DNA from 4 places in the Aminobacter sp. Piv2-1 genome. Region 3 is predicted to be linked to each of the others. Evidence: riboswitches for the same ligand, from Rfam matches in the RefSeq annotation. Region 3 holds a riboswitch; each other region holds the start of a gene.
What was found. Region 3 has a riboswitch for cobalamin ahead of AmiPiv_RS08190 (ABC transporter ATP-binding protein). Riboswitches for the same ligand answer to the same signal wherever they lie in the genome.

Region 1 (7,248 bases), on a different contig from region 3:
GTTGGTCAGCGTGCCGGCGACGATCATCACGTCCGACTGGCGCGGAGAGGCGCGCGGCGCAATGCCGAAGCGCTCGGCGTCATAGCGCGGCATCGAGATGTGCATCATCTCGACGGCGCAGCAGGCGAGGCCGAAGGTCATCCACATCAGCGAGCCGGTGCGCGCCCAGGTGATCAGCGCCTCCGACGAGGTGACGAGGAAACCCTTGTCGGACAGCTCGTTGTTCAGCTCGCCGAAGAAGGCGTCGTCGGAACCGATGAGCTTGCCGGTGTTCGGATCGATGATGCCTTTCGGCTTCGGCGCGATCAGGGTGCCGGAGGCGTCGTTCAATCCCATTCCAGCGCTCCCTTTTTCCACTCGTAGACGAAGCCGATGGTCAGCACGGCCAGGAAGATCATCATCGACCAGAAGCCGAGCATGCCGATCTCGCCGAAGGACACCGCCCACGGAAACAGGAACGCCACTTCGAGGTCGAAGATGATGAAGAGGATGGACACCAGATAGAACCGGATGTCGAATTTCATGCGGGCATCGTCGAAGGAGTTGAAGCCGCACTCGTAGGCCGACAGCTTTTCCGGGTCCGGGCTGCGGTAGGCGACGAGGAAGGGCGCCACGATGAGGGCGATGCCGACTACGAGCGCCACACCGATGAAAATGACGATGGGCAGATACGAACTCAGGAGAGCGTTCATGCTGCGAATTCCGTTGGTGGCCAATCCACCCAGACTTACAGCACGGGGTCCGTTTCCGGAAGCGCGACGGTTCCTCGCCGGTTCGGACGAAACGGTCGTGCTGCAATGCGGCGACGGTTAGCGCAGGCAGTCGGGCGAAGCAAGCCCAACCTTGTCCGAAAGGTGGCAAACCCCACGGCTGGGCCAGAATCCTGGGGGCATCGCCCATCTTTGATTTCTTTCTATTTTTACTCCACTTTACTCTCCTGACAAGGCCCGGACGGCACTTCTGCTAGCATCTGCAGCAAAGTGCGATTCCCCTACCCCAGCGTCACATTTCCGAAGACTGCGATAGCTTGCCGCAATGACCGAAAAAATCTCCCTGGCCACCGCCCGCCGCATTGCTCTCGCCGCGCAGGGTTTCGGCGATCCACGGCCGACCGGAGCAATCACGCGACGTCATCTCAAGCGCGTGCTCGACCGCACCGGCCTGTTCCAGATTGATTCGGTCAGCGCCATCGTACGCGCCCACTACATGCCGCTCTATTCGCGACTCGGCCCCTATCCGATGGCGCTGCTCGACGACGCCATGCAGCCGAAGAAGCGCATGCTGTTCGAATATTGGGCGCACGAGGCGTCGCTGCTGCCGCTCGAGACCTTTCCGCTGATGCGCTGGCGCATGGAGCAGGCCGATACGGAAATGTACTCGGGCCTGGCGAAGTTCGGCCGCGAGCACCGAGGCCACATCGAGGAGATCTACCGGGAGGTCGTCGACCGCGGACCGATCGCGGCGTCCGATATCGAAGGGGCAAAAGGCTCGGGCGGCTGGTGGGGCTGGAGCCGCGAGAAGCATGCCTTCGAATGGCTGTTCTGGGCGGGCCGCATCACCACCCATTCCCGCCGCGGCTTCGAGCGGCTCTACGACCTGCCCGAACGCGTCCTGCCCGCCGAGATATTCAACCGCCCTGCCCTGCCGGCCGCCGACGCGCATCGCGAACTCCTCAGGATTTCCGCCCGCGCCCACGGCGTCGCAACAGCCATCTGCCTGCGCGACTACTTTCGCCTGTCGCCAGCGAATATGAAGGGCCGGCTGGAAGAGCTGGTCGAGATGGGCGAACTTGTCCCGGTGCGGGTCGAAGGCTGGAACCGGCAGGCCTTCCTCCACGCCGGCGCGCGTGTCCCTCGCAGGCTCCGTGCCCGCGCCCTGCTCGCGCCGTTCGACCCGCTGGTGTTCGAACGCAGCCGCGCCGAACAGCTCTTCGACTTCCGCTATCGCATCGAGATCTACACCCCGGCGGACAAGCGCCAGTATGGCTACTACGTCCTGCCGTTCCTGCTCGGCGAGCGCATCGTCGCCCGCGTCGACCTCAAGGCCGACCGGCCTGCCCGCGTGCTGCGCGTGCAGGCTGCCTATTCGGAGCCATGCGCCCCGCCAGAAACCGCGGCCGAGCTACACGAAGAACTCAAGCAGATGCGCGACTGGCTCGGCCTCGAACGCATCGAGGTGACGCCCGCCGGCGACCTAGGGCCGGCGTTGGCAGCTATTGAGACGGGGTGACTCTGCCAGATTTTCAATAGCTCAGCCGCGGAGCGATTCACGCGCTTCCATCAAAGCAAATCCGAGAAGATTTTCTCCGCCCCACTGCAGCGGATTGCTGGCGCGTACATCCTCGGCGGCAAGGCCAATGCCCCACACAGGATCGACAGGGCTAGCCTCGACCAATATGGCGCTGCCCGTCGAGAGCAAAAAGTCGCGCAGTGCCAAGTTCTGTCCGAATTTGTGCTTGCTTCCCTCGGTAACGATACGGGCCTTCTCACGATCCCATATGGCCGGGTCAAATCCACGCACCCCCCTGCCGAATTGCTTTGCCTGCTTCGGACTTTCGGCCGCTAGTATCTTGGATGCAGTCTCTTGGTCTCCGAACAGACGAGCCTTTTCGGCCATCATCCAGTGTTCGGCGCTCGGATAGCGTAGGCCATTCATCTCAAACGAAGCTGGCCACCATTGACTTAGGCAAGATGAGGTAATTCTACCGTCCCTGGACGGTTGATGCCCCCAGAAGAACAAGAACTGAAGACTCGCCTTGGCGCGATAAGCATCTTCCAGTTGAGAGCGGTTGCGATACATTCTTGCATTTGAAAATGCCGGCAGCGCTTGTCAACCGCCATGCGCGCCCTTTCTCGATCAGACTCCTGCGACGGCATCTGTCGCTCCGCCGCGTTGACTCCACCCCTCGCTACCGCCTAAATCGCCAGTCGACGGTCCTCCGCCCGCAAAGGCGGAAGCTAAGAGGGAATGCGGTGCGGCTTTTTCGGCCAACTCCGCGGCTGTCCCCGCAACTGTGAGCGAAGAGCCGAGCCCGAAGACCACTGGGATTTCCCGGGAAGGCGGGCCAAGGCGACGATCCGCAAGCCAGGAGACCTGCCGTCTAAGTTTTTGATCCGAAAGCCTGGCGGGTGTCCCAGGCAAGGAGCCTGGATTTGGACTTCGACGACAATTCTCCGGTCGCACCATCGGACGCATCCTGCGATGCAGCCGACGCGCGCGCCTGTGATGTAACCATCCTCGTCTGCTCCTCCTGCCGCGACGAAACCGGCTCGGACGCCCATCCCCGCGCCGGCGCCAGGCTTGCCGAGAACACGCGCATGGCTGCCGGCAACGACATCTCCGTGCGCAGCGTCGAATGCCTCGGCAACTGCAAGCGCCGCCTGAGCGCGGCACTGATCCGCGACGGCTCCTGGAGCTACGTCTTCGGCGACCTCAGAATTTCCTCGGGCGAAGACCTTGTCACCGGGGCAAGACTCTTCGCCACCTCGACCGACGGCCTCATCCCCTGGCGCGGTCGTCCCGACAGCCTCAAGCGCGGCCTCGTCGCCCGCATTCCCCCGCTCAATCTGACCAAGGAAGAAAAATGACCGCCTCCGTCGAACGCGTCCCCTGCACCGTCGTCACCGGGTTTCTCGGCGCCGGCAAGACCACCCTGCTGCGCAACATCCTGGAGAATGCAAAGGGCAAGCGCCTCGCCATCATCGTCAACGAGTTCGGCGACGTCGGCATCGACGGCGAGATCTTGAAGGGCTGCGGCATCGACGCCTGCCCGGAGGAGAACATCGTCGAGTTGGCCAATGGCTGCATCTGCTGCACCGTGGCCGACGACTTCGTGCCGGCCCTCGACCAGATCCTGTCGCGCTCGCCGAAGGTCGACCACATCCTGATCGAGACCTCGGGCCTCGCTCTCCCCAAGCCGCTGGTCCAGGCCTTCCAGTGGCCGACGGTGAAGAGCCGCGTCACGGTCGATGGCGTCATTGCCGTCGTCGACGGTCCGGCCCTCGCCGACGGCAAGGTCGCCTCCGACATGGAAGCGCTCGCCGCCCAGCGCAGCGCCGATGATTCGCTCGACCACGACGACCCGGTCGAGGAAGTGTTCGAGGATCAGGTCGCCTGCGCCGACCTCATCATCCTGTCCAAGTCCGACCTGCTCGACGAGGCCGGCCACGCCCGCGCCAGCGCCATCGTTGGCGAGCATCTCGCCCGCGCCGTCAAGATCGTGCCCTCGTCGATGGGCAAGGTCGACCCGTCGGTGCTGCTCGGCCTCGGCCTCGCCGTCGAGGACGACATCGAGAACCGCAAGACCCATCACGACGGCGCCTTCGACCACGAGCACGACGATTTCGACACCTTCGTCATCGAAATCCCCTCGATCGTCAGCCCCGAAGAACTGGCCAAGCGCGTCGCTACCGCCGCCGAGGAAGAAAACGTGCTGCGCGTAAAGGGCTTCGTAGACGTCGGCGGCAAGCCGATGCGCCTGCTCGTCCAGGCGGTCGGCCCGCGCGTCAACCACTACTACGACCGCGCCTGGACTGCCGAAGACGACCGTCGCTCGCGCCTCGTGGTCATCGGCCTCAAGGGCCTCGACCGCCCGGCCATCGAGCGCATCCTGGTGGGCTAACCGAATGCGAAGCTTGCCCCCTCATCCGGCCGCTTCGCGGCCACCTTCTCCCCGCTGGGGAGAAGAGTACGCTGGCACCGCCAATGCTGCTCCTCTCCCCTCGGGGAGAGGTGGCGAGCGTAGCGAGCCGGTGAGGGGGCGACCTCGCACAGCCTTCCGAGGGGCGCGCTGATGCACATCCTCACCACCACATCCGCCTCGCTCGACGACCTGATCGAGCCGGTCGACCTCAGGCAGAAGCCTGCGGATGTGGTGGCGCTGTCCTTCACCGACAGCGACCTCGCGGGCCTCGCCAACGCCTGGAAGGCGGATGCGGCAAACCTGCCGCCGATGCGGCTGGCCAACCTGCGCGACCTCCGCCACCCCATGTCCGTCGACCTCTGGATCGACAGCGTGGCATGCCACGCCAAGGTCATCCTCGTCCGCATCCTCGGCGGCCACGACTGGTGGCGCTACGGCTGCGACCGCCTCGCCGCCCTTGCACGCGAAAAAGGCATCGCGCTGGCGCTGCTACCCGGCGAAAGCCACGACGAGGATTTGCGGCTGATCGAAGCCTCGACGCTGCCGCGCGACGAACTCGACGCCCTGCTCGGATATTTCCGCGAAGGCGGCCCCGAGAACATGAAAACGCTGGTCGCGCGGCTGGCAGGCCTGGCGGGTGGCAAAAGCACGGCTTCAGCGCCGGTGTCGGTGCCGAAGGCCGGGTTTTATGATCCCGACCACGGCATTGTCGATGATTTGGAGACCTTTTTAGCGGGTTGGGACAGCGCTTCTTCGCGCCCCCCTCTGTCCTGCCGGACATCTCCCCCACAAGGGGGGAGATCACCTGTCATCGACCGCGGCGTGCATCCAGCAACGCCACCAATCAGCGAAATCGCCGACGATTGGCCAATCTCCCCCCTTGTGGGGGAGATGTCCGGCAGGACAGAGGGGGGTGCGAAGGATCGCGACGCTGAAAACGCCTCCATCGTCCCCATCCTCTTCTACCGCTCGATGCTTCTGGCCGCCGACGTCGCCCCCATCGACGCATTGGTCGAAGCGCTCCTCGCTCAAGGCATGCGCCCTGCCCCGATCTTCGTATCGAGCCTCAAGGACAATGACTCGCTCGCCTTCGTCGAGGCAGCTCTTGCCGAACTGAACCCCTCGGCCATCGTCACCGCGACCGCCTTCGCTGCAGGCGCCGAGCCCGGCGCGGAGACACTGTTCGACCGCGCCGGCGTTCCGGTGTTCCAGGTCATCGTCGCCACCACCCGCCGCGAGGCCTGGGAGGGCAGCCCGCGCGGTCTCGCGCCCGCCGACCTCGCCATGCATGTGGTGATGCCCGAACTCGACGGCCGCATCCTCGCCGGCGCCATCTCGTTCAAGGCAGAGAGCGAGGTCGACCCCGCCCTCGGCTTCCGCGCCTTCGCTAACCGGCCCGAACCCGACCGCGTCGAACAGGTCGCCCGCCGCATCGCCGCACATCTTAGGCTGCGCGAGACGCCGCGTCATGAGCGCAAGCTCGCGATCCTCATCCCCGACTATCCCAGCGCGCCAGGCCGCACCGGCTATGCCGTCGGCCTCGACGTGCCATCCAGCGTGCTCGCCATGCTGCACGACCTGAAGGCTACCAGGTACGATGTTGAATCGATTCCGGAATCGCCGCGGGAACTGCTGGACCTGATCGAGACCGGCCGACATGGGCTTTCGCTCGACGACTACGTGGCGATGTTTGCGGAACTGCCGGCAGAAGCCCGGGACGCGGTCGAAGCTGCCTGGGGACTGCCCGAGGACGAAGCTGAACGCGCAAGCAAGCGCTCTACGTTGCCCCCCTCTGTCCTGCCGGACATCTCCCCCGCAAGGGGGGAGATCAGGCTGTCATCTACGCCGTTGCCAATCGCCAACGTTGCAGAACGAGCGGTCGCGCTGGAGCTGCCAATCTCCCCCCTTGCGGGGGAGATGTCCGGCAGGACAGAGGGGGGCAACGTAGAGCGCGATACCTCCGCGTACGCTCGCGCCCTCCAATCCTTCCCCTTCCGCGCCGCCACTTTCGGCAACGTCACCGTCGCCCTTGCCCCCGATCGTGGCCGCTCGGCCGACCGCCGCGCCGACTATCACGACCCGACGCTGCCACCTCGCCACGCGCTGCTGGCCTTCGGTCTCTGGCTGCAAAAATCCCTCGGCTGCCACGCCATCGTCCATGTCGGCGCCCACGGCACGCTCGAATGGCTGCCCGGCAAGGCGGTGGCGCTGAGCCAGACCTGCTTCCCCGAGATCGTCACCGGCTCACTGCCGGTGGTCTATCCCTTCATCGTCTCCAACCCCGGCGAGGCAGCGCAGGCCAAGCGCCGCATCTCGGCTGTCACGCTCGGCCACCTGCCCCCGCCGCTCGCCTCGGCCGGGCTGGACGAACGCCAGCAGAAACTCGAGCGTCTGGTCGACGAATATGCCCAGGCCGACGGCCTCGATCGCCGCCGTCGCGACAGGCTGGCGAAGCTCATCGTCGAGACCGCCTCCCAGACCGGCCTCGCGGCCGAAGCCGGCGTCGCCAGGACAGACGCGCCCGACGAGGCCTTGCGCCGCATCGACGCCTGGCTCTGCGACCTCAAGGATTTCGCTATCAAGGACGGCCTCCACGTCTATGGCCG
Region 2 (7,248 bases), on a different contig from region 3:
GGGCAATCCTTCACTCGTTCCTAGCCCATATCGGGGCTGCGATCGCCGATCGCGACACGCTGACACTGAAACGCGACGCCGCCGGACTGCACCAGTCCGAGCTCGGCGATCTTCTGGAGGCGCTGCTTCCGGAACAGCGTCTCGCGCTGGTGGAGCTCATGGGCTCCGACTTCGACTTCTCGGCGCTGACCGAGGTCGATGAGGCGATCCGCCTCGACATCGTCGACAACCTGCCGAACGAGCAGATCGCGCAGGCCGTCCAAGAACTCGATTCCGACGACGCGGTCTATATTCTCGAGGATCTCGACGCCGAGGACCAGAACGAGATCCTGGCGCAGCTGCCGTTCACCGAACGCATCCGGCTGCGCCGCTCGCTCGACTACCCCGAAGAATCGGCGGGCCGGCGTATGCAGACCGAATTCGTCGCGGTACCGCCGTTTTGGACCATCGGCCAGACCATCGACTACCTGCGCGACGACAAGGAGCTTCCCGACCGCTTCAGCCAGGTCTTCGTCATCGATCCGACCTTCAAGCTGCTCGGCGCGATGGATCTCGACCAGATCCTGCGCAACAAGCGTGCGGTGAAGATCGAGGAGGTGATGCACGAGACGCGCCACGCCATCCCGGCGACAATGGATCAGGAGGAGGCGGCGCGCGAGTTCGAGCAATACGACCTCCTGTCTGCCGCTGTCGTCGACGAGAACGAGCGTTTGGTCGGCGTGCTCACCATCGACGACGTCGTCGACGTCATCCAGCAGGAAGCCGAAGAGGACCTGCTGCGCATGGGCGGCGTGGGCGATGAGGAACTGTCGGACACAGTGGCCGCGACCTCGCGCTCGCGCGTTCCGTGGCTTCTTGTCAATCTCGGCACCGCCTTCGTTTCGGCTTCGGTGATCAGCATGTTCGGCGCCACCATCGAGGAGATGGTGGCACTGGCCGCGCTGATGCCGATCGTGGCTTCGCTGGGCGGCAATGCCGGCACGCAGACGATGACGGTTACCGTGCGTGCGCTCGCCACCCGCGATCTCGACATCTACAATGCCGGTCGCGTCATCCGCCGCGAGGTGATGGTCGGGATTCTGAATGGCGCGGTCATCGCGTCGATCCTCGGGCTGGTGGCCGGCACCTGGGCCCAGAGCGTCGACCTCGGCTTCGTCATCGCCTCGGCGATGATCGTCAACATGCTCGCCGCGGCGCTTGGCGGAATTCTCATTCCGCTGTTCCTGGACAAGCTGGGCGCGGACCCGGCCATCTCGTCGTCCATCTTCACGACGATGATTACCGACGTCATCGGCTTCCTCGCCTTTCTCAGCCTCGCCACGTGGTGGCTGCACCTTGGCGCGCAGTCCGGCTAGGTGCGTCAATTGACTTTTACGTAAGTCGCGTGCGAGAATCGCAGAGTCTAAGAATTTGCCCGGCTGCGCGGCCGTCTGCCGGCCGGTGTATCCGCCCCGGCAATGTGAGGAGGCGGCGCGGCATGGCCCGTCGGGTGGAGTGGGAATGCGGGAATACTATTCGATCACGGAACTGACCCGCGAATTCGACATCTCGACGCGGACGTTGCGCTTCTATGAAGACGAGGGGCTCGTCTCTCCGGTTCGCCGCGGCAGGACGCGGCTGTTCCGGCCCTCGGACCGGCATCTCATCCGCCAGATCATGCGCGGCAAGCGACTCGGCTTCTCGATCAACGAGATCCGCGAGATCATCCAGATGTACAAGGAACCGCCCGGCGAAGTGGGGCAGCTGAAGCTGATGATCAAGCGGATCGAGGAGAAGCGCGAGGATCTGCGGCAGAAGCGGCGCGATCTGGAAGAAACGCTGGCCGAGCTGGACCAGGCGGAGGAATCCTGCGTCGAACGCCTGGTCGAACTCGGCGTCACCACTTGACCCCTGCAGCTGCAGGCGCCAGGGGCACGGTCAGATCCAGCGCCTGACCCTTTTCGTGTAGTCGATGTATTTCTTGCCGAAACGGGTCTGGAGGTGCTTTTCCTCGCGCTCGATGGCGAGTTTCTGCGTCGCGAAGGCGGCAATCAGGGCCAGGGCGATGAACCAGATGCTCCCGGCGATCAGGCCGATGCCGATCATCATCAGCGTGTTGCCGAAATAGATCGGGTTTCGCGTCAGGGCGAAGGCGCCGTCGGTGACCAGATGGTCGGAAGCCCTGTCCGGCCTGATGGTCGTGTTGCCGCGCTTGAGCGCGCGCATCGCCGAAATCTCGATCGCTACGACTGCCACCACTGCAAGACCGCCGGCGGCGAACAGAATATCGGAAAGCGGCTCGGTGATCCACGGCAGCGGGAGAAAGACCTCAAGCAGGATCGCGACCGCGATCGTCGCAAGATAAATGATCGGCGGCCACGGCACCTTGTTGGGAGCGGCGGAACGATCTGTCATTGCACTCCTCCATTCTGCATTTCGCTGTCCGAGCGCGCGGTGCACATGGCCGTCGTTTCTCGCACGCGGGTCGTCAGCGCCGCGCTCTGCTCACCGGCATAGAAGCGATCGAACGAATCGTCCTTCTGCAGGTCGTCGAGCACGCATGCACAGTAGCGCGCGCAGAATTCGGTGTCGCGGGTCTGCTCGCAGGACAGCTGGCAGGAACTGAGGAACGTCACCTCCCGGGTTTCGACCTGGGCAGGGAAAAACTGTGCAAAGGCCCAGACCAGCGAAATCAGCACCGGCTGGTGGATGAGATAGGCGGCGAGGCCGTGGCGGCCGACGAAGGTCAGCGGCCGTGACCAGGCGCCTGCCTGAAATGCTGCGAGCTTCTCGAACAGGCCGGCCCTCTGTGCAAGCCCGGCGACGCCCATGCCTGCCAGGACCGCGCCGAACCACGGAAACAGCGGCACGTAGTCGTTCGAGCGGGGGACGACGGTCGACAGGCCGACCCACCACAGCGCCGGGTGGTTGAAGATATCCGCGCGCAGGAACTGGGGGGCGGCGATGACCAGTACGGCGATGACCAGGGTCAGCAGGGGCGGCAGGCGCAGGAAGGCGAGGCCGAGCACGCTGGCGAGTGTGATCTGATGCAGGATGCCGAAGAAGATGAACGTGTTCGGCATGGCGAACCATGTCGCCACGGTGATGAGCAGCGCCGCAGCCGCCACCATGGCAAGGCGGCGCCAGTACCTGCCCCAATGAAAGCCCCTGGTGTAAGCCATCACCAGGCTCACACCGACAAGAAAGAGGAAGCTGGAGGCGATGGAGCGCGCGAATATCTTCCAGCCGCCATAGGCGGTCGTGCCTGGATCCATGTAGCCGAAGAACTCCAGATCCCAGGCGAAGTGGTAGATCGCCATGGCGACGAAGGCGACGCCGCGGACGATGTCGATTGTCGAGATGCGTTTCGAGCGGGCCGGAGCCAGGTCGGCGGACAGTTGGGTCGTCATGGATATCACTTTTGCGGTCTGGAACGTTCTTGCGCCAATGCAGTACTATAATGGTTTAAACTAGGCGGTAGTGAGTAGAGTTGCGGCCGATGCACAGAGTTTCTGCGAATGGCGCATCAATCGCGGCCATCGGACGCAGCACCTGGATATTGAAGGGTGACGCCTGCCTGGAGCTTGTATCCGGGGCGCTGGCATTCGGCTACCGTCACGCCGGTGCTGGCAGCGTGGCTGTGTTCGATTTCGGCTCGTCAGGCGACGAAAACGGCCGCCATCTCGACCTTGCCGAGCAGGCGCTGACGGTTGTGCGATTTTGAATTCTCTCCGGAAGGGATTGAATTCCGGGCGTAGCAAGAGGTGACCATGACGGGGCGCATCATGTCGCTGACGGAAGAACTGGTGGCGCGCTGCCATCGTGACGTTGTCGACGAGGGGCCGGATCCTGCCGCGCAGCATCTCGGCGAAGACGATTATGCCCGGATGATCGAGGAGACCATGGCCGCCCGACCGGACGACGGGCCGCTGTGGCTCTTCGCCTACGGGTCGCTGATCTGGAAGCCGGAGGTGGAGCACACCGAGGAGAAGGTGGCGCTGGTGCGCGGCTGGCACCGTTCGTTCTGTGTGAACATGACCCGCTGGCGGGCCACCAAGGCCCAGCCCGGGCTCATGATGGCCATGGACAGAGGCGGCCAGTGCAAGGGGGTGGCGCTGCGGCTCATGGATGGCGACCGCCGCCAGCAACTGGACAAGCTGTTCCGGCGCGAGATGACGCTCAAGCCGTCGACCTACACGCCGCGCTGGCTGAAGCTCTCCACAGAGGAAGGGCCGCTTGTCGCGCTCGGCTTCGTCGCCAACCGCAAGGGGCGCGCCTATGCCGGCGGCATTTCCGAGGACGAAGTGGTGGAACGCATCGCCACGAGCTGCGGCCACTGGGGCTCTGCCGCCGACTACCTGTACAATGTCGTGAAAAACCTTGAGCAGCGGGCGATCCACGACCGGCATCTGTGGCGCCTGCAGCATCTGGTCGCCGAGCGGATCGCGGCGAGAGCCTAAAGGGCCGACGCCGCATTCGCGTCTCCCGGCGTCGGAATTTGGTTTGCCGCCCCCGGCTTTTGTTTCTATAGTTGCCGCCATCGTCGGTTCCGTTTGGAATCAAGAGGGAATGCGGTGAGGGCGTTTTTTGCCCGAAGCCGCGGCTGCCCCCGCAACTGTGTGCGGTTAGCTCTCCCCAAAGGCCACTGAAGCTTGCTTCGGGAAGGCGGGGAAGGGTGTCGATCCGCAAGCCAGGAGACCTGCCGGCGACGGGAAATGAACTCTGTGCCCTCGGGTGGAGGGCGAAAGGACATCGACATGACGACTGTTTCTTCCGCAATCGGCGCCGGCGTTTCTGCCCAGTCGCGCAACATGCAGCTTGCCATGGCGGCACTGCTTGGCCTGTTCTTCGTCGGGTTCCTCGGTTTCTCGCAGATGGAAGTGGTGCACAACGCCGCCCACGACTACCGCCACTCGATGGGCTTTCCCTGCCACTGACGAAGGTCTTCCGACATGTCTGTCTTTCGCAACGTCGTGTTCATCGCGGCGATCAGCGGCCTATTGGCCGGCGTGATCCTTGCCGCGCTTCAGACCTATTCGACCGATCCGCTGATCTTCAAGGCGGAGACCTACGAGAACGCCGGCGGTCATGACCAGATGGCGGCGCCTGCCGCCGGGACCGAAATGTCCGCCCCGGCCGCCGACGCCCAGGCTGCGACACCACCGCAGGAGCCCGAGGCGGAGGCCTGGGCGCCGGCCGACGGTTTCGAACGTTTCGCCTATACGGCGCTTGCAAACGTGGTGAGCGGCGTGGCCTTCGCGCTGATCCTGGTCGCGGCCTCCGAGTTTGCCGGTGGCATCGCCAACTGGCGCCAGGGTGTGTTCTGGGGCTTTGCCGGATTCGCCGTGTTCACGCTCGCGCCCGGCCTGGGACTGCCGCCGGAACTGCCGGCAATGCCGGCCGCCGACCTCGGCGACCGCCAGGTCTGGTGGACGCTCACGGTGCTCGCCACCGCCGCGGGCCTCGCACTCATCGCATTCCGCAAGTCGCTGCCGCTCGCCATCCTGGGCGTCGCCCTGATCGTCGCGCCGCATGTCGTGGGCGCACCGCAGCCGGCAAGCCACGAGACGCCGATCCCGGTGGATCTGCACCGCAGTTTCGTCGTCGCCACCACGATATCGAACCTCGTGTTCTGGGTCGTCCTCGGTGCCGTTGCAGGCTTCGTGCGCGGCCGCTTCATGGGTGAGCGGGGCGAAGCGTTGCGCGGGCATCTTGCCTGAGAAGCTGACCTTCCTGCTCGGCGGGGCGCGCTCCGGCAAGAGCGCGCATGCCGAGCGCCTCGCGACCCAGCATCCCGCGCCGTGGACCTATATCGCCACGGCGCAAGCCTATGACGAGGAGATGCGCGAGCGCATCGACATCCATCGCGCCCGGCGCGGCGCGGGATGGCATACGATCGATGCGCCGCTGGACCTCACTGGCGCCCTCGGCAGCGTCCCGGACGGTGCGACGGTGCTGGTCGATTGCCTGACCCTCTGGCTTTCCAACCACATGCTCGCTGACCATGACGTCGAGGTCGAAAGTTCGAGCCTTGCGGGGCTTCTGGCGCGGCCGCGCGGCCCGTGGTTCGTCGTCGCCAACGAGGTCGGCCTCGGCATCGTGCCGGACAATGCGCTTGGCCGCCGTTTCCGCGACGCGGCCGGACGGCTCAATCAACAGGTGGCGGCAGGCGCCGACGAGGTGCTGTTCTTGGTCGCCGGCCTGCCGATGAGGGTGAAGTGACATGAAGACCATCGACGACCAGAAAGCCGAGCGGCACCGCGCCAAGATGGCCAAGCGCAAGGCGGTGCAGGACGCCGAAGTGGCAGGAAAGACCATCGTCGAGAAGGGCCTTTTGATCGTCAACACCGGGCCTGGCAAGGGCAAGTCGACGGCGGCCTTCGGACTGGCGCTGCGCATGCTCGGCTACGGCCACCGGGTCGGCGTGGTGCAGTTCATCAAGGGCGCCTGGCATTCGGGCGAGCAGGACGCTTTCGCGACCTTCGGCGACCGCGTCGTCTGGCATACGATGGGCGAGGGCTTCACCTGGGAAACGCAGGACATCAAGCGCGACATCGCCGCTGCCGAGGCGGCATGGGCGAAGGCGCAAGAATTGCTTGCCGATCCGAGCATTTCGCTCGTCGTACTCGATGAACTCAACATCGCGCTTCGCTATGACTATCTCGACCTGGACGCTGTGGTTGAGGCCCTCAAGGGCCGGCGCGAAGGGCTACATGTCGTCGTTACCGGCCGCAATGCCAAGCCGGCGCTGGTGGAGGCGGCCGATCTCGTCACCGAAATGGGTGCCACCAAGCACCACTTCTCGGCGGGCGTGAAGGCGCAGAAGGGGATCGAGTTCTGACCGGCAGGGCGCCTTCAGAACCACATGGCCAATCCGACCAGTCCGATCGTGCCGACTAGAATGGCATCGGCCGTCCAATAGAGACGCAAGGCTGCACGGATGTCCGAGGCATTGGCTTCGCGCCGGCCGCCGGCGCCCATGAAGGTGTCGTCGACCATCACGCCGCCATAGCTGCGCGGGCCGGCGAGCGCCAGGCCCAGCGCGCCCGCCATGGCGGCCTCAGGCCAGCCGGCATTGGGCGAACGGTGCTGCTTCGCATCGCGCCAGACCGCGTGCCAGGCAGCCTTCGGGTCCGCGCCTGGAACTGCGAAGGCGGCGAGCACGATTGCCAAGGCCGTCAGGCGCGATGCCGGCAGGTTGATGAGGTCGTCGAAGCGGGCGGCCGCCCAGCCGAAGGCCTCGTGGCGCTTGGTGCGGTGGCCGATCAT
Region 3 (7,248 bases):
GGGCCGCATCGAACCGATTGACAATTTCGCAGGTAATCAAAATGGCAGAACTTCAGAAAAGCGGGAGCGGCGGCTGGCTCCTGGTTCTATTCGGTCTGCTCATGGTCATCATCGGGGCACCGCTCGTCTATGGCGGCATCCAGCTGATCGGCCTGGGCGGATCGTGGTATTACGCGCTCGCCGGCCTCGGCGTCATCGCCTCCGGCATCCTCTACGTCATGCGCCGCAAGGCGGGCCTCTGGCTCTACGGCTTCGTTTTCCTGGCGACCGTCGCCTGGGCGATCTGGGAATCCGGCCTCGAATTCTGGCCGCTGATCCCGCGTCTCGTCGCACCGGCCGTCATCGCCATCCCGGCGCTGTTGCTCGCCCCGCTCTTCCCCACCAGCAGCGGCAAACGCGGGCCATTTGCTCTCGCCGCCCTGCTGGTCGCAGCACTCGCCGCCACCGCCTTCTACGGTTTTGCCCCGCATGGGGTGACCCGCAACGCGCTGGCCTCTGCCGAGCCCGCGCCGACCGTCCCCCCGGCTGCTGCGAGCGCCACCGACTGGCGCCACTACGGCCGCACGCCGGCGGGCACGCGTTATGCGCCGATCGACCAGATCAACCGCGACAATGTCGACAAGCTCGAGGTCGCCTGGACCTTCCAGTATGGCGATACCCCGCAGGGCACGGCACAGGACCAGAACACGCCGCTCTTCGTCGGCGACACGCTCTACACCTGCTCGCCCAACAACATCGTCCATGCGCTGAACCCGGATACGGGCGAAGTGAAATGGAAGTTCGACCCCAAGGCCAAGTCGCCGCTGTGGCAGCGCTGCCGCGGCGTGAGCTACTACCAGCCTGGCCCGGCTGCAGCGCAGGCTGACACGCCTGCCCCCACAAATGCCTCCGCCCCGGCCGATCCGCTGGCCCCGGCTAGCCCGATCGCGCCGGCCACCCAGGTCGCCCAGGCTGCCAACGCCTGCGCGGCGCGCATCGTCATGACCACAATCGACGCCCGCCTGATCGAACTCGACGCCAAGACCGGCGAGCTGTGCCAGGATTTCGGCAATGGCGGCATCGTCGACCTCAAGCAGGGCATGGGCGAGGTCAAGGACGGCTTCTACTTCCAGACCTCCGCCCCGACCGTCACCCGCGACCTGATCATGGTCGGCGGCTGGGTGTGGGACAATGTCGAGACCGGCGAGCCCTCGGGCGCCGTGCGCGCGTTTTCGGCCCGCACCGGCGAGCTGGTCTGGGCCTGGGACCTCGGCAACCCGGCGATCACCAGGCTGCCGCCGGAAGGCGAGAGCTACACGCGCGGCACGCCGAACGTCTGGTCGACGCCGGCCTATGACGAAGCGCTCGGCCTGGTCTATCTGCCGACGGGCAACGCCACGCCCGACTTCTTCGGAGCGCATCGCTCGAAGGCCGCCGAGGACTACACCGCTTCGGTCGTCGCCCTCGACATCGCCACGGGTCGCGAGCGCTGGAAGTTCCAGACCGTGCACCACGACATCTGGGACTACGACGTCCCCGCCCAGCCTGCACTCTACGACGTGCCGGATGGCAAGGGCGGCACCGTGCCGGCGCTGATCCAGATCACCAAGCGCGGGCAGATCTTCATGCTCGACCGCCGCGACGGCAAGCCGATCGCCGAGGTCGAGGAACGCCCGGTGCCGCAGACCGGCGGCGTGCCGGAGGACTTCCTGTCGCCGACGCAGCCCTATTCGGTCGGCATGCCGCAGATCGGCGCCGAGCCCTTCACCGAGGCCAAGATGTGGGGTGCAACGCCCTACGACCAGCTCTACTGCCGCATCGAGTTCAAGAAGATGCGCTACGAGGGCGAATTCACGCCTCCCGGCCTGACCCGCTCGATCATCTTCCCGGGCTACTACGGTGGCATGAACTGGGGCAGTGCGGCGATCGACGAGGCCCGCGGCCTTTTGATTGTCAACGACATCCGCATGCCGCAGTTCGCCCAGTTGATGCCGCGCGAGACGACCGACAACTATGGCGGCTCGGCAGCCCATGACGGCCTGTCTCAGCAGAAGGGCACGCCCTATGGCGCGCTGAAGAACGGCTTCATGTCGCCGCTCGGCGTCCCCTGCCACCAGCCGCCCTACGGCACCTTCACCGGCATCGACCTGAAGACCCGTCAGATCGTCTGGCAGGTTCCGGCCGGCACGCTGGAGGATACCGGCCCGCTGGGCATGAAGACGGGTCTGCAGATCCCGATCGGCATGCCGACGCTGGGTGGCCCGATCGCCACCTCCGGTGGCATCGTCTTCTACGCCGGCACGCAGGACTACTACCTGCGCGCCCTCGACGTGGAGACCGGCAAGGAGCTGTGGAAGGGCCGCATGCCCGTCGGCGCGCAGTCGACGCCGATGACCTTCGTGTCGCCGGAAAGCGGAACCCAGTATGTGGTGATCTCCGCCGGCGGCGCGCGCCAGTCGCCCGACCGCGGCGACTACATCGTCGCCTACAAGCTGCCCAAGCAGAACTGAGTTCTCCAGGGCATCGTCTGGGCGCGAGATCCGTGTAAAAAGCTGATAACAAACGCACCGTCAACTTTTGTTGACGGTGCGTCGATCGTCAACTAAGGTTGACGCATGGATGACCTGGCTAAAATCACCATCCCGACCGATCCCGATGAAGCCTTGGCTGCTGTCGTCGCTTTGCGCCGATTGGCGGACAGGATCGAACGCGAGGCCGTGCGATCGGCCCTGCAGCAAGGTTGGTCGTGGTCGAGGATTGCCCAAGCACTCGGGATCACCAAGCAGGCCGCCCATAAGCGACTTTCGGACGTGGCGGAGAGCGACAGCTCCGCATAAGGGGAACTCGATGTTCAAAGGCATCAAATCAAAGCTCGACGACATGAACATTATCAAGCGTCTCTGCGAGCGGGCGGAAGCCCATGCCTTGCACGATCAGCAACGGGAGCCGGGGGCCGAACATTTTCTGTTGGCCGCCCTCGATCTTCCGGACGGCACGGCTCGTCTCGCCTTTGAGCGAGTAGGAGTGGAGCCAGACGCCCTGCAAGCCGCGATCGAACGGCAATATGGCGATGCCCTTCGGTCGCTCGGTCTGACAGCGGATGCACCGCATGAAACGTCGATTTCGGCAAATCCCGGCGCATATCAAGCGGCACCCTCCGGGCAGGCAGTCATGCAGGAGTTGGCAGCAACCCGGAAACACCATGCCCCATTGCTCGGCGCCCATGTCGTCGGCATCGTCGCGGGAATGTCGCAGGGTGTGGCGCCGCGTGCACTCCGTGCCTTGGGCGTTGATCCCGCCACGCTAAAATCGGCTGCCGACGGGATAGTCGAAACAATCGGCCCCGCCCGCTGATCTCCATCGCTCTCCGTCGCAAGGCCATTGTTCCGCTGTCCGGACACACGGTTTGCGCGGCCAGATGGCGCAACCCTGAGCGCATCGACATCGGAAGGGGCGCCTCGAGCGCCCCTTTCTCATTTCTGGCCTGCGAAAGCCGCTCTGGTCCGCCGAACCGGCAGGCGCCAGCCGAGCCGAGCGTCGCGACCGCGATCAGGACCATGCCCACTCCCTGGGCGACGCCGATCGGATGGCCGTAGATCGCCCAGTCGATGATGATGGCGACCACGGGGTAGACGAAGGTGAGCACGCCGATGACCGGCGTCCTGCGCAACCCGCAGGCCGGTAACACCGCGGTCGAATTCCTGCGCCGCGACCTGACGCAGCAGTCCTGACCGCGCCCGGACTGCACCTCCCGAATGCCTGCCATGCGCGGCGCGCATTGCTGCGATGCAGCAATGCTGCTTGTGCAGGGGCCGACATGAGGAAAATGTAGATTTAAATCGTTTCAGCTCCCCCGAGTCCGTCCATGCCCTTGCCGATCCTCGCTTTGGCCGTTGCATCCTTTTGCATCGGTACCACCGAATTCGTGATCATGGGGCTGTTGCCTGAGGTCGCAGCCGACCTCGGCGTGTCGATCCCGGCGGCGGGGCTGCTCGTCACCGGCTATGCGCTGGGCGTGGTCATCGGCGCCCCGATCATCGCCGTCGGCACGGCGAGACTGCCGCGCAAGCCGGTGTTGATCGGCCTCGCCATGATGTTCGTGCTCGGCAATCTGCTCTGCGCCATCGCCCCCACCTACTGGACGCTGATGATCGCCCGCGTCATCACCGCCTTCGGCCATGGCGCCTTCTTCGGCATCGGCTCGGTGGTGGCGGCAAGCCTTGTGCCGGCCAACAAGCGCGCCAGCGCGATCGCCCTGATGTTCGCCGGCCTGACGCTTGCCAACATCCTCGGCGTGCCCGGCGGCACGGCGCTCGGCGAAGCCTTCGGCTGGCGCATGACCTTCTACGCCGTCGTCGTCATCGGCCTGATCTCGGTCGCGGCCATCGCCTGGCTCGTGCCGGCGGGTGTTGCCCCTCCCGGCAAGGGTGGCGTTGCTGGCGAGGTCAAGGTGCTGGGCAAGCTGCAGGTCTGGCTCGCCATGATCATCTCGGCGCTCGCCTCGGGCAGCCTGTTTGCCGTCTTCACCTACATCAAGCCGATCCTGACCGATGTCACCGGCCTGTCAGTCGAGTCCGTCACCTGGATCCTGCTTTTGTTCGGCGGCGGCATGACCATCGGCAACATCATCGGCGGCAAGCTGGCCGACTGGAAGCTGATGCCGACGGCCATCGGCGCACTGGTTGTGATGGCCTCGATCCACGTCGCCTTCGCCGGCCTCAGCTATTCGGCGCCGGCCGCGATTCTGCTCGTCTTCCTCTGGGGCATCATCACCTTCGTCATCGTGCCGCCGATGCAGATGCGCGTCGTCGAGACAGCCTCGGAAGCGCCGAACCTCGCGGCCACGCTCAACCAGGGCGCCTTCAACGCCGGCAATGCCGCCGGCGCCTGGGCCGGCGGGGCGGCAATCTCGATGGGCGTGAGCTATGCCGACCTGCCCTTCGTCGGCGCGGCCATCGCCCTGTCAGCCTTCGCCGTAGCCGTCATTTCCTTCGCACTCGACCGGCGTGACGCAATTCAGCAGGCGGCATGACGCTTTAGCGATTGTCAGCAACCCGTCGTTGCTGTAGCCACGGCAGCGATGGTTCCTGCTGCCCGACTCGGGCAGCGGATTAAATGGGAACACGGTGAGACGTCCCAGACGCGAAACCGTGGCTGCCCCCGCAACTGTGAGCGGATAGCAAGTCGGAAGAATGCCACTGGCCGCAAGGCCGGGAAGGCTCCGAGGCGCCGAAACCCGCAAGCCAGGAGACCTGCCATCATCGGATGAGTTCAACCGGCCGGGGTGTGCCGCGGAGATGATGATGATTGCGACTGCCTTTTTCGGATCGCCGATCGGATCGTTCTGCCGCCTCCGCCACGTCACGGAGACAGGGCATGCTCGATCGCGTCCACGGCTCTAGTCGCCTCGTAGGCTCCACCCCGGCACTACTCGAACTCGACGGCCTGTCATGGGGCCCGCGCGCGTCGAAGCCGATCCTCGAGCCGGTGACCGTGCGCGTCGCGCCGGCGGAGCTTCTGGCCATCGTCGGCCCCAACGGCGCCGGCAAGTCGAGCCTGCTGCGCTGCCTCTACCGTTACCACCGGCCGACCGGCGGCGCGGTCAGGCTGGACGGCAAGGACATCTGGCGGATGAAGCCGCGCGACTGCGCCCGCCGCATCGCCACCGTGCTCCAGGAGCCGGCGTCGGATTTCGGCCTGACGGTGGCCGAGATCGTCGAACTCGGGCTCATCCCGCACGCCACTGGCGTCGGAGCCGCGGCCGACGACTACCTTGACGTCGAAGCCGCACTGTCGCTGCTCGGCCTCACCCGGCTCGCCGCGCGCGATTTCGGCTCGCTGTCGGGCGGCGAGAAGCAGCGCGCCATGATCGCGCGCGCCCTGGTGCAGCGGCCCGACCTGTTGATCCTGGACGAGCCGACCAACCACCTCGACATCCGCCATCAGCTCGAAGTGCTCGAACTGCTTCGCAATCTCGGCTGCACCGTGGTGGTGTCGCTGCACGACCTGGCGCTCGCCTCGGCCTATGCGGACCGCGTGCTGGTCATGGACGGCGGCCGCGCGGTTGCCTGCGGCAGGCCGGCCGACATCCTCACGCCTGAGCGCATCCGCGAGAACTTCGCCGTGGGCGCCACCCTCGACGACCACCCGGTCACCGGCCGGCCGCGCTTTTCCTTCCATCTCGAACGCTGAACCCGCCAGCCAAGGAGCATCCATGCGCCTGACGATTCTTGCCGCCGCGCTCTTCGCGACCACCGCCGCCCAGGCGGATGACTTTCCGGTCACGGTCAGGAGCTGCAACCGCGACGTGACCTTCGCCGCCCCGCCGCAGCGGGCGGTGTCCAACGACATCAACCTGACCGAGATGATGCTGACCCTCGGCCTTGCCGACCGCATGGTCGGCTACTCCGGCATTTCGGGCTGGAACAAGATCGACGCGACCATTCGCAAGGACATCGGCCAGTTGCCGGAACTCGCGCCGCAATATCCGAGCAAGGAGATCCTGCTCGGCGCCGACGCCGATTTCTACTTCGCCGGCTGGAACTACGGCATGAACGTCGGCGGCGCCGTGACCCCCGACACGCTGGCCCCCTTCGGCATCGCCGTCTACGAGCTGACGGAGAGCTGCATCCACGTCATGAAGCGGGAAAAGTCGTCGATGGACGACATGTATGTCGACCTCCTCAACCTCGGCACGATCTTCGGAGTGCGCGACAAGGCCGAGGCCCTGGTGGCAGGCTACAAGCAGGAACTCGCCGACTTCCAGGCCAAGCTGCCTCGGCTCGACAGGCCGGTGAAGGTATTCATCTACGATTCCGGCGAGCAGAAGCCGTTCACGGCGGGCCGCTACGCCATCCCGACCGCGATGATCGAGGCGGCCGGCGGCAGCAACATCGCCGACGACGTCGAGGCCAACTGGGCCGAGATCGGCTGGGAACCGGTGATCGAGCGCAATCCGGACGTCGTCGTCATCGTCAACTACGGCGAGGTGACGGCCGAGCAGAAGATCGCGTTCATGCGCTCCAACCCGGCCTTCAAGGACATTGCGGCGGTGAGGAACAACCGCTTCGTCGTGCTCGAATATGTCGAGGCCACGCCCGGCCCGCGCAACATCGCGGCGATCAAGCGCCTGGCCGAAGCCTTCCGGGCCGACTGACCGTGTCGCACCGGAATTTCGTCAAGGGCCCCCGCCATGTGCTGATCCATGCCATGCCGGCGCTGGTCGCGGCGCTGACGGCACTGCTGGCGGTCACAATGCTTGTCGCGATC
Region 4 (7,248 bases), 200 kb from region 3:
CGTGCGCGGCAGGAGCAGCACCACGTCGGCCTGGCGCGTCAGCGCCGAGGTCTCGCCGGCGGTGATCGCCACCAGCGGGATGGAGAAGCGGCGCGAATAGCCGACGATGCCCTTGAGCTCGGCGGTCTCGCCCGACCACGAGATGGCGACGATCGCATCGTCCCTGGTGATCATGCCGAGGTCGCCGTGGATGGCTTCCGCCGGATGGACGAAATAGGACGGCGTGCCGGTCGAGGCGAAGGTGGCGGCGATCTTCCTGCCGATATGGCCGCTCTTGCCGACGCCGGTGATGATCGCGCGGCCGTTCAGCTGGCCAAGAACCGATACCGCGCGCGCGAACGGCTCGGCCAGGGGGCCTTCCAGCGATGCGAGGAGAGCCACGATTCCGGCCTGCTCGGTGGCGATGGTACGGAGCGCCGAGGCGATCGAGGCCTGCGGGTCCGGCTCTTTTTTTAGCGATCCAGCGTGCATGGCGCATGCGTTAGCGCGTCCCAAGCCGGCTGTCCATCACTATCGCCCCCCGTTTGCGCGGTCGGCGCGCCAGCGAAACGCTCCATTAACCATGGCGATTTACCAGTTGCTAAGCACGGCGCCCATGCGCCTGCGGGGCATTGGTGGCGATGGAACGGGTCTTGCCGGAGCGAATGGGACGGCCGAAGGGTGCGCGCATCTGCGCCTTGCTGGCGACAGCGAGCGTGGCGGCCGTGGCGTGTCTCCTTCCCGCCCAGGCACAGGAAGCCGGCCTGCGCGGCGCGGTCAGCGAAACCCAGGTCAGGGACGCGCTGATGTGGCGCAAGCGCCCGGCCGTGCAGCCGGCAGCAGCTGCCCAGGACCAGAACCAAGACACCTATCAGCCCGCGAGCCCCGGGGCCATTCCCGACCAGCCCGCCGGTGAGACGGCCGACATCTTCAGCGAGCCGCCGAACGCCAATCCGGCCTCCGCCTCGACCTATGCCCTGCCCCCGACCACCGCCCGGCAGCGCGCCGAGGCGGCCCGCAGGCGCCTCGCCGCGGGCGCGGCAGCGCGCCCGTCGCAGCAGGGCGGGCTGGATGCGCCGGCCGAGCCGGACGGCGAGGTGACCACCGGTTCGGTGCGCCAGGGCACGGTCGATTCCGACCTTGCCCCGACGAGCGGCTCGGAGGCACGGCGCCAGGCCGCGATTGAGGGACGCTACGTGCCGCGCGACGACTATCCGTTCGCGGCACCCGGCATCCGCGTCGGCACGTTCGTGCTGCGGCCCAGCCTGGAACAGGGCGTGACGGCGACGTCGAACGCCGATTCGAGCGCCAACGGCAGGTCGGCCGTGCTTTCGGAAACCGCGCTTCGCCTCAACGCCGTCTCCGACTGGGCGCGCCACTCGGCGACGATCGACGCCTATGGCACCTTCCGCAAGTCCGTCTCCGGACAGGAACTCGAGGAGGCCACGGGCGGCATCGACGGGCGGCTCGAACTCGAACTGATGGACGGTTTCCGCGCCATCGGCACGCTCGGCTACAATGTCAGGCCGGAATCGGCGACGTCGCCGGTGGTGATCGAGGACACGGTCTCGCAGCCGTTGCGGCGCACGCTCGACGGCAGCCTTGGCCTGGAGAAGGACGTGGGTAAGCTGCGCCTTGCGGTGACAGGCGAAGCGACCAACGAGCGGTTCGACGACGCCGAACTGTCCGGTGGGGGCACGCTGTCGCAGGAGGACAGGAATTCCACGCTCTATGCCGGCCGCCTTCGCGCCGGCTATGAAGTTTCGCCCGCCCTGATCCCCTTCGGCGAGGTCGAATTCGGCCGCCGCGTCTACGACCTCAGATTCGACACGGCCGGTTTCGAGCGTTCGTCGAATCGTGTCGGCGCGCGCGCCGGCGTCGAGATCGACATGGGCGAGAAATTCGGCGGCGAGGTTTCGGCGGGCTGGATCGCCGAGGATTTCGACGACGACCGCCTGGACACGATTTCCGCAGCCACGCTGGCGGCCGACCTTCGCTGGTCGCCGATCCGCGGCACCATCGTCAGCCTCACCGGCACGACGGTCGTGGAAGGCTCGACGACGCCCGGCCAGAGCGGTTCGGTGCTCTATTCCGGGCGCCTCGCGGTCGAACGCCAGATGCGGGCCAACCTGACCGGCTTTGCCGCGGTCGGCACCGGCTGGCGCGACTATGCCGGATCGGACGACCGCGAGCTGACGCTCACCGCGGAAGCCGGGCTGACCTGGTGGCTCAACCGCTACGCCGGCCTGACCGGCCGCCTCAGGCACGAGTCCCTAGACAGCACGCTCGCCGGCCGCGACAGCAGGACCAACAGCGTGTTCGTCGGGCTGAGGGTCCAGCGCTAGAGCAATTCCAGGAAAAGTGCGCAGCGGTTTTCCGTCCGGAATTGCGCAAAAACAAAGAGATAGAGCGTTTCCGCAATTCGAAGAAAAGCGGAAATGATCTAGGAACTCCCGGCGCCCGACAGCGTCGAAACGGCGGCCTTCAGCACGTCCTCGCCCGCACCGGAATAGACCTCGCTCATGATGAGATCGGCGAGCGGCAGGCGGCTTGCCCAGCCATGCCGCTCCAGGTCCGGCCGCGCGGCGAACTCCGACACGCGGCCGACGCACAGGTAGGCCACCGGCGTGACGTGCTCGGGGATGCCGAGCAGCCGCTTCAGCGCCTCACGGTCGAGGATGCTGACCCATCCGACGCCGATGCCCTCGGCGCGGGCCGCCAGCCAGAAGTTCTGCACCGCGCAGACCGTGCTGTAGAGGTCCATCTCGGGATTGTGCCAGCGACCGAGCGGCGAATGCCGCGACCGGCTGCGGTCGCAGGTCACGACCAGATTGAGCGGCGTTTCCGAGATGCCTTCGAGCTTGAGCTTGCGGTAGAGCGCCTGCCGCTCTTCGGCGATGTGCGGCAATTCCTGCCCGCGCGCGGCGAGGAAGAGGTCGCGCACCTGCTCCCTGCGGCCGGGGTCGCGGATGACGATGAAGTTCCACGGCTGCATGAAGCCGACCGAGGGCGCGTGATGGGCCGCCATCAGCAGGCGCCCCAGCTGGGCGTCCTCGATCGGATCGGACAGGAAATGGCTGCGCACGTCGCGGCGCGTGAAGATGGCGCGGTAGACGGCATCCTGCGCTGCCGCATCGAAACAGCCCGTATCGGCATGGGTATGGTCGGTCGGCATCGCGTGTCCCCTGGCGAGCATATCGGTTTCCGCCGCCTGACCATGCGGTGGACGATTTCTGCCGGGCCGGTCTTCTGGCTCGAGTTCAACCCGCTTCCGGCGCCTTCCCGTCCTGCGGACAGTGGCCTTTGCCGATGCGGTCCCTCTTACAGCGTTGGGCACGCCACGGATTTGCACCGTGTTCCCGATTCTCCCGCATCGCTGCGGGCACCTGGCAGGACATGTCTACACGGCGCTGAGGCCGAAAACCACCGCTCCGCGCGTCCGAATCTGACGCGCGGGCGACATTCATGGGGAAGCTCAGCGACCCGGCTTCATCTCGCCGAGCAGGCTTTCGATGACGTCCGCCATGCGCTCGTTGATATCGGCGCGCGACAGCGCGAAGGCGACGTTTGCCTCGACGAAGCCCTCCGGCGAACCGCAGTCGAAGGTGCGGCCGCGATAGTGGTAGCCGTAGAAGGACTGCTGCTTCTCGAGTTTGAGCATCGCATCGGTGAGCTGGATCTCGTCGCCCGCCCCGCGCTCCTGGTTGGCGAGGATGCCGAAGATCTCCGGCTGCAGGATGTAGCGGCCGTTGATGAAGAGGTTCGACGGCGCCGTGCCGGGCTTCGGCTTCTCGACCATGCCGTCGATGCGGAAACCGGTATGGACGGTTTCGCCCTTGCCGACGATGCCGTATTTGTGCGCCTCGGCGGGATCGCATTCCTGCACGGCGATGATGTTGTTGCCGGTCTCGTTGTAGAGCTCGACCATCTCGCGCATGCAGCTTTTCTCGGACTGCATGATCATGTCGGGCAGAAGCAGCGCGAACGGCTCGTTGCCGACGAGCTCGCGCGCGCACCAGACCGCGTGGCCGAGACCGAGCGGCACCTGCTGGCGGGTGAACGAGGTCTGGCCCGGCGCCGGCTGCAAGCGCTGCAGCCTTTCCAGCTGTTCGCCCTTGCCGCGCTGGGCGAGCGTGTCGTAGAGCTCGAACTGGACGTCGAAATGGTCCTCGATGACCGCCTTGTTGCGGCCGGTGACGAAGATGAAGTGCTCGATGCCCGCTTCGCGCGCCTCGTCGACGACGTACTGGATCACCGGCTTGTCGACGACGGTCAGCATTTCCTTCGGTATCGACTTGGTGGCGGGCAGGAAGCGCGTGCCCAGACCTGCGACAGGAAATACTGCCTTGCGAACTCGTTTCATGGCTGTTCGTCCGATGGTTGCATGTACCGGGCGTGGACACTGTCACGCCCCAATTGATGAATACTGAATGCGTTCACATATTCGGGGACGGCGGGCAAGACCAGCGATCACGCGAACTTGATCGAGTTGACTGGCCCTGGACAATTCGGCAGGCGGCTTTTCGTTCCCCCGGAGGACTATGGTAAACTGATTGATAACCGGCTTCGGCGATGAATCGACTTTCTGATCTCTCCAAGGAGGAAAGAATGCCTCTTCACAAGACCGCCCGAGCCCTCGCCAGCGCCGCCGCAATCGCCGGTATTTCGTTCGCGCTTTTGCTGCCTGCCGGTCCCGCCGCCGCCGAGCCGGGGTTCCAGCGCTGGGTGGCGAGCTTCCGTTCGGTCGCGGCCGACAACGGCATTTCCGGTTCGACCTACGACCGCGCCTTCCGCGGCATCACCTCCGCCGATGCCGAAGTGCTGGAAAAGGCGCGCTTCCAGCCCGAATTCACCGCCCCGGTGTGGGACTATTTCGACAACCGCGTGCATGACCAGTCGATCGCCACCGGCCGCGAGATGGCGCGCAAGTGGAAGCCCTGGCTCGACCGCATCGAGGCGGCCTACGGCGTCGACCGCTATGTGCTGTTGGCCATCTGGTCGATGGAATCCAACTATGGCGAGATCCTCAAGAACGACAAGGTGATGCGCAACGTGGTGCGCTCGCTGGCGACGCTTGCCTATGGCGACCAGCGCCGCGCCAAATACGCCCGCACCCAGCTCATCGCCGCCCTCAAGATCCTGCAGCGCGGCGACATCAAGGAAAGCAACCTGATGGGCTCCTGGGCCGGCGCCATGGGCCATACCCAGTTCATCCCGACCAGCTACCAGGCCTATGCGGTCGACGCCGACGGCAACGGCCGCCGCGACATCTGGAATTCGGTGCCCGACGCGCTCGCTACCGCCGCCAACCTGCTCAAGAAGAACGGCTGGCAGGCCGGCAGGACCTGGGGCTACGAGGTGGTGCTGCCCGAGGGCCGCAAGTTCCCCAGCGGTTCGGCGACGCTGGACAAGTGGGCCTCGCTCGGCGTCGAGCGCGCCAACGGCAAGGCCTTCAGGCGCGGCTCGGACGTCGCGACGCTGAAGGTGCCGGACGGCCGCCAGGGGCCGGCCTTCCTGATGACCAAGAACTTCCAGGTGATCAAGCGCTACAACAACGCCGACAAATACGCCCTCGCGGTCGGCCTGCTTGCCGACGAGATCGCCGGATATGGCGGGCTGGTGCAGGACTGGAGCCGCCCGTTCACCAAGCTCTCCTTCGCCGAGAAGCAGGAACTGCAGCAGCGGCTGTCGGAGAGCGGCTATTACGACGGCAAGGCCGACGGCAAGATCGGCGAAGGCTCGCGCTCGGCCATCAAGGCGTTCCAGGCGCAGCTGGGCTTGACGCAGGACGGCCATCCGAGCATGGAAGTGCTCAAGAAGCTGAGGCAGAATTAGCCTGCGGAGGTCGTGCTTGGCATCGATGCGTCGCCCGAACACCATCGTTCTGCGCCTGACGATGCCAGCAGTCGCGATGGCGGTCGCACTGACCGCCATTTCCGTGCCCTCCCCGGCCCTCGCCCAGGAGGGCATATTGCGGCGCTGGTCGCTGCGTGACCTGTTCCTGCCGCGCCGCGAGCCGCGCGTCGACCCCTACATCTACGAGGAACCGCAGGTCCGGCCGCGCAAGACCATTCGCAAGGCGCCGCGCAAGCCCAAGGCGGCTGCAGTGAGCAAGCCGGCCGAACCGGCCGTGCCGGTGGTGGAGAAGCTGCCCGACGCGCGCGTGGTGCTGGTGATCGGCGACTTCCTCGGCGCCGGCATCGCCGAAGGGCTGGCGACCGTCTTCGCCGAGAACGCCAAGATCCGCATCGTCGACAGGACCAGCGGCTCGTCCGGCTTCGTCCGCGACGACTACTACAACTGGCCGGAGAAGGCCCAGGAACTGATCGCCCAGGAGAAGCCGGCCGTCGTCGTGGTCATGCTCGGCTCCAACGACCGCCAGCAGATGCGGGTCGGCGACACCCGCGAACCGGCGATGAGCCCGGCCTGGATGAAGGAATACACGGCGCGCACCGAGCAGTTGGCAAAGACCCTGAGCGACACCAATGTGCCGTTCCTCTGGATCGGCATGCCGGCGTTCAAGTCGTCGAAGATGAGCACCGACATGCTCGCCTTCAACGACATCTACAGGACCGTCACGGAAGCCTCCGGCAAGGAGTTCGTCGATGTCTGGGACGGCTTCGTCGACGAGAACGGCGCCTTCGTCACCTCCGGTCCCGACATCAACGGCCAGCCGGTGCGCCTGCGCTCGGACGACGGCATCAACGTCACCCGCGCCGGCAAGCGCAAGCTCGCCTTCTATGCCGAGAAGCCGCTGAACAAGCTTTTGGGCATCACCCCCCAGGGCACCGAGGTGGCGGTGCCGGCGAGCCTGCCGCAGGCGACGCCCGGCGAACTCAACGTGCCGGTCAACATCGACCGGACCGTGCCGGTGTCGCTCTCCGACCCCGAACTCGATGGCGGGACGGAGCTGATGGGCGGACAGGCGGCGGCCCCGGGCGATCCGAATTCGCCGGGCGGGAAGCTGGTGGTGCAGGGCGTCGCTCCGGCGGCGCCGCCCGGCCGTGCCGACGATTTCTCCTGGCCGCCGAAGAAGCTGCCGGTATCGCCGGGTAGCGAGACCACGACTGCGATCAAGCGGTAGCCGTCCTTCGAGGCTCGCCGCGAAGGTGTCCAAACAAGACGAAGGCTCGAACCTCAGGATGTGGGCTGATAGCGAAGGGCGCTCCAGTAGCCCTCATGGTGAGCCTGTCGAACCACGAGGGCGCCAGGCGCCATACTCTACTTGCCCCAGAACCCGTGGTTCGACAGGCTCACCATGAGGGTTTT

Region 1: it holds a riboswitch for cobalamin, as region 3 does, so the genes downstream of both, AmiPiv_RS17875 (DUF1636 family protein) here and AmiPiv_RS08190 (ABC transporter ATP-binding protein) in region 3, are expected to answer to the same signal.
Region 2: it holds a riboswitch for cobalamin, as region 3 does, so the genes downstream of both, AmiPiv_RS18065 (CbtB domain-containing protein) here and AmiPiv_RS08190 (ABC transporter ATP-binding protein) in region 3, are expected to answer to the same signal.
Region 4: it holds a riboswitch for cobalamin, as region 3 does, so the genes downstream of both, bluB (5,6-dimethylbenzimidazole synthase) here and AmiPiv_RS08190 (ABC transporter ATP-binding protein) in region 3, are expected to answer to the same signal.

What each region holds. Positions count from the first base shown of each region.
Region 1 is NZ_JARKMU010000009.1:206,578-213,825, reverse strand. Features, by position in the region: gene AmiPiv_RS17895 (NuoB/complex I 20 kDa subunit family protein) at 1-336, opposite strand, end outside; gene AmiPiv_RS17890 (NADH-quinone oxidoreductase subunit A) at 327-692, opposite strand; gene AmiPiv_RS17885 (winged helix-turn-helix domain-containing protein) at 1,036-2,229, shown strand; gene AmiPiv_RS17880 (NADAR family protein) at 2,251-2,799, opposite strand; cobalamin riboswitch at 2,915-3,115, shown strand; gene AmiPiv_RS17875 (DUF1636 family protein) at 3,153-3,587, shown strand; gene cobW (cobalamin biosynthesis protein CobW) at 3,584-4,621, shown strand; gene AmiPiv_RS17865 (cobaltochelatase subunit CobN) at 4,793-7,248, shown strand, end outside.
Region 2 is NZ_JARKMU010000010.1:4,790-12,037, forward strand. Features, by position in the region: gene mgtE (magnesium transporter) at 1-1,355, shown strand, start outside; gene AmiPiv_RS18040 (MerR family transcriptional regulator) at 1,501-1,887, shown strand; gene AmiPiv_RS18045 (methyltransferase family protein) at 1,918-2,394, opposite strand; gene AmiPiv_RS18050 (heparan-alpha-glucosaminide N-acetyltransferase) at 2,391-3,389, opposite strand; gene AmiPiv_RS18055 (hypothetical protein) at 3,479-3,703, shown strand; gene AmiPiv_RS18060 (gamma-glutamylcyclotransferase) at 3,750-4,439, shown strand; cobalamin riboswitch at 4,507-4,700, shown strand; gene AmiPiv_RS18065 (CbtB domain-containing protein) at 4,737-4,916, shown strand; gene AmiPiv_RS18070 (CbtA family protein) at 4,932-5,699, shown strand; gene cobU (bifunctional adenosylcobinamide kinase/adenosylcobinamide-phosphate guanylyltransferase) at 5,692-6,201, shown strand; gene cobO (cob(I)yrinic acid a,c-diamide adenosyltransferase) at 6,203-6,820, shown strand; gene cbiB (adenosylcobinamide-phosphate synthase CbiB) at 6,835-7,248, opposite strand, start outside.
Region 3 is NZ_JARKMU010000003.1:411,494-418,741, reverse strand. Features, by position in the region: gene AmiPiv_RS08210 (membrane-bound PQQ-dependent dehydrogenase, glucose/quinate/shikimate family) at 42-2,489, shown strand; gene AmiPiv_RS08205 (hypothetical protein) at 2,595-2,816, shown strand; gene AmiPiv_RS08200 (Clp protease N-terminal domain-containing protein) at 2,827-3,333, shown strand; gene AmiPiv_RS08195 (MFS transporter) at 3,845-5,011, shown strand; cobalamin riboswitch at 5,044-5,253, shown strand; gene AmiPiv_RS08190 (ABC transporter ATP-binding protein) at 5,356-6,171, shown strand; gene AmiPiv_RS08185 (ABC transporter substrate-binding protein) at 6,194-7,135, shown strand; gene AmiPiv_RS08180 (FecCD family ABC transporter permease) at 7,189-7,248, shown strand, end outside.
Region 4 is NZ_JARKMU010000003.1:208,768-216,015, reverse strand. Features, by position in the region: gene AmiPiv_RS07230 (KpsF/GutQ family sugar-phosphate isomerase) at 1-471, opposite strand, end outside; gene AmiPiv_RS07225 (outer membrane beta-barrel protein) at 645-2,324, shown strand; gene bluB (5,6-dimethylbenzimidazole synthase) at 2,423-3,175, opposite strand; cobalamin riboswitch at 3,202-3,384, opposite strand; gene galU (UTP--glucose-1-phosphate uridylyltransferase GalU) at 3,455-4,342, opposite strand; gene AmiPiv_RS07210 (lytic murein transglycosylase) at 4,588-5,814, shown strand; gene AmiPiv_RS07205 (SGNH/GDSL hydrolase family protein) at 5,831-7,063, shown strand.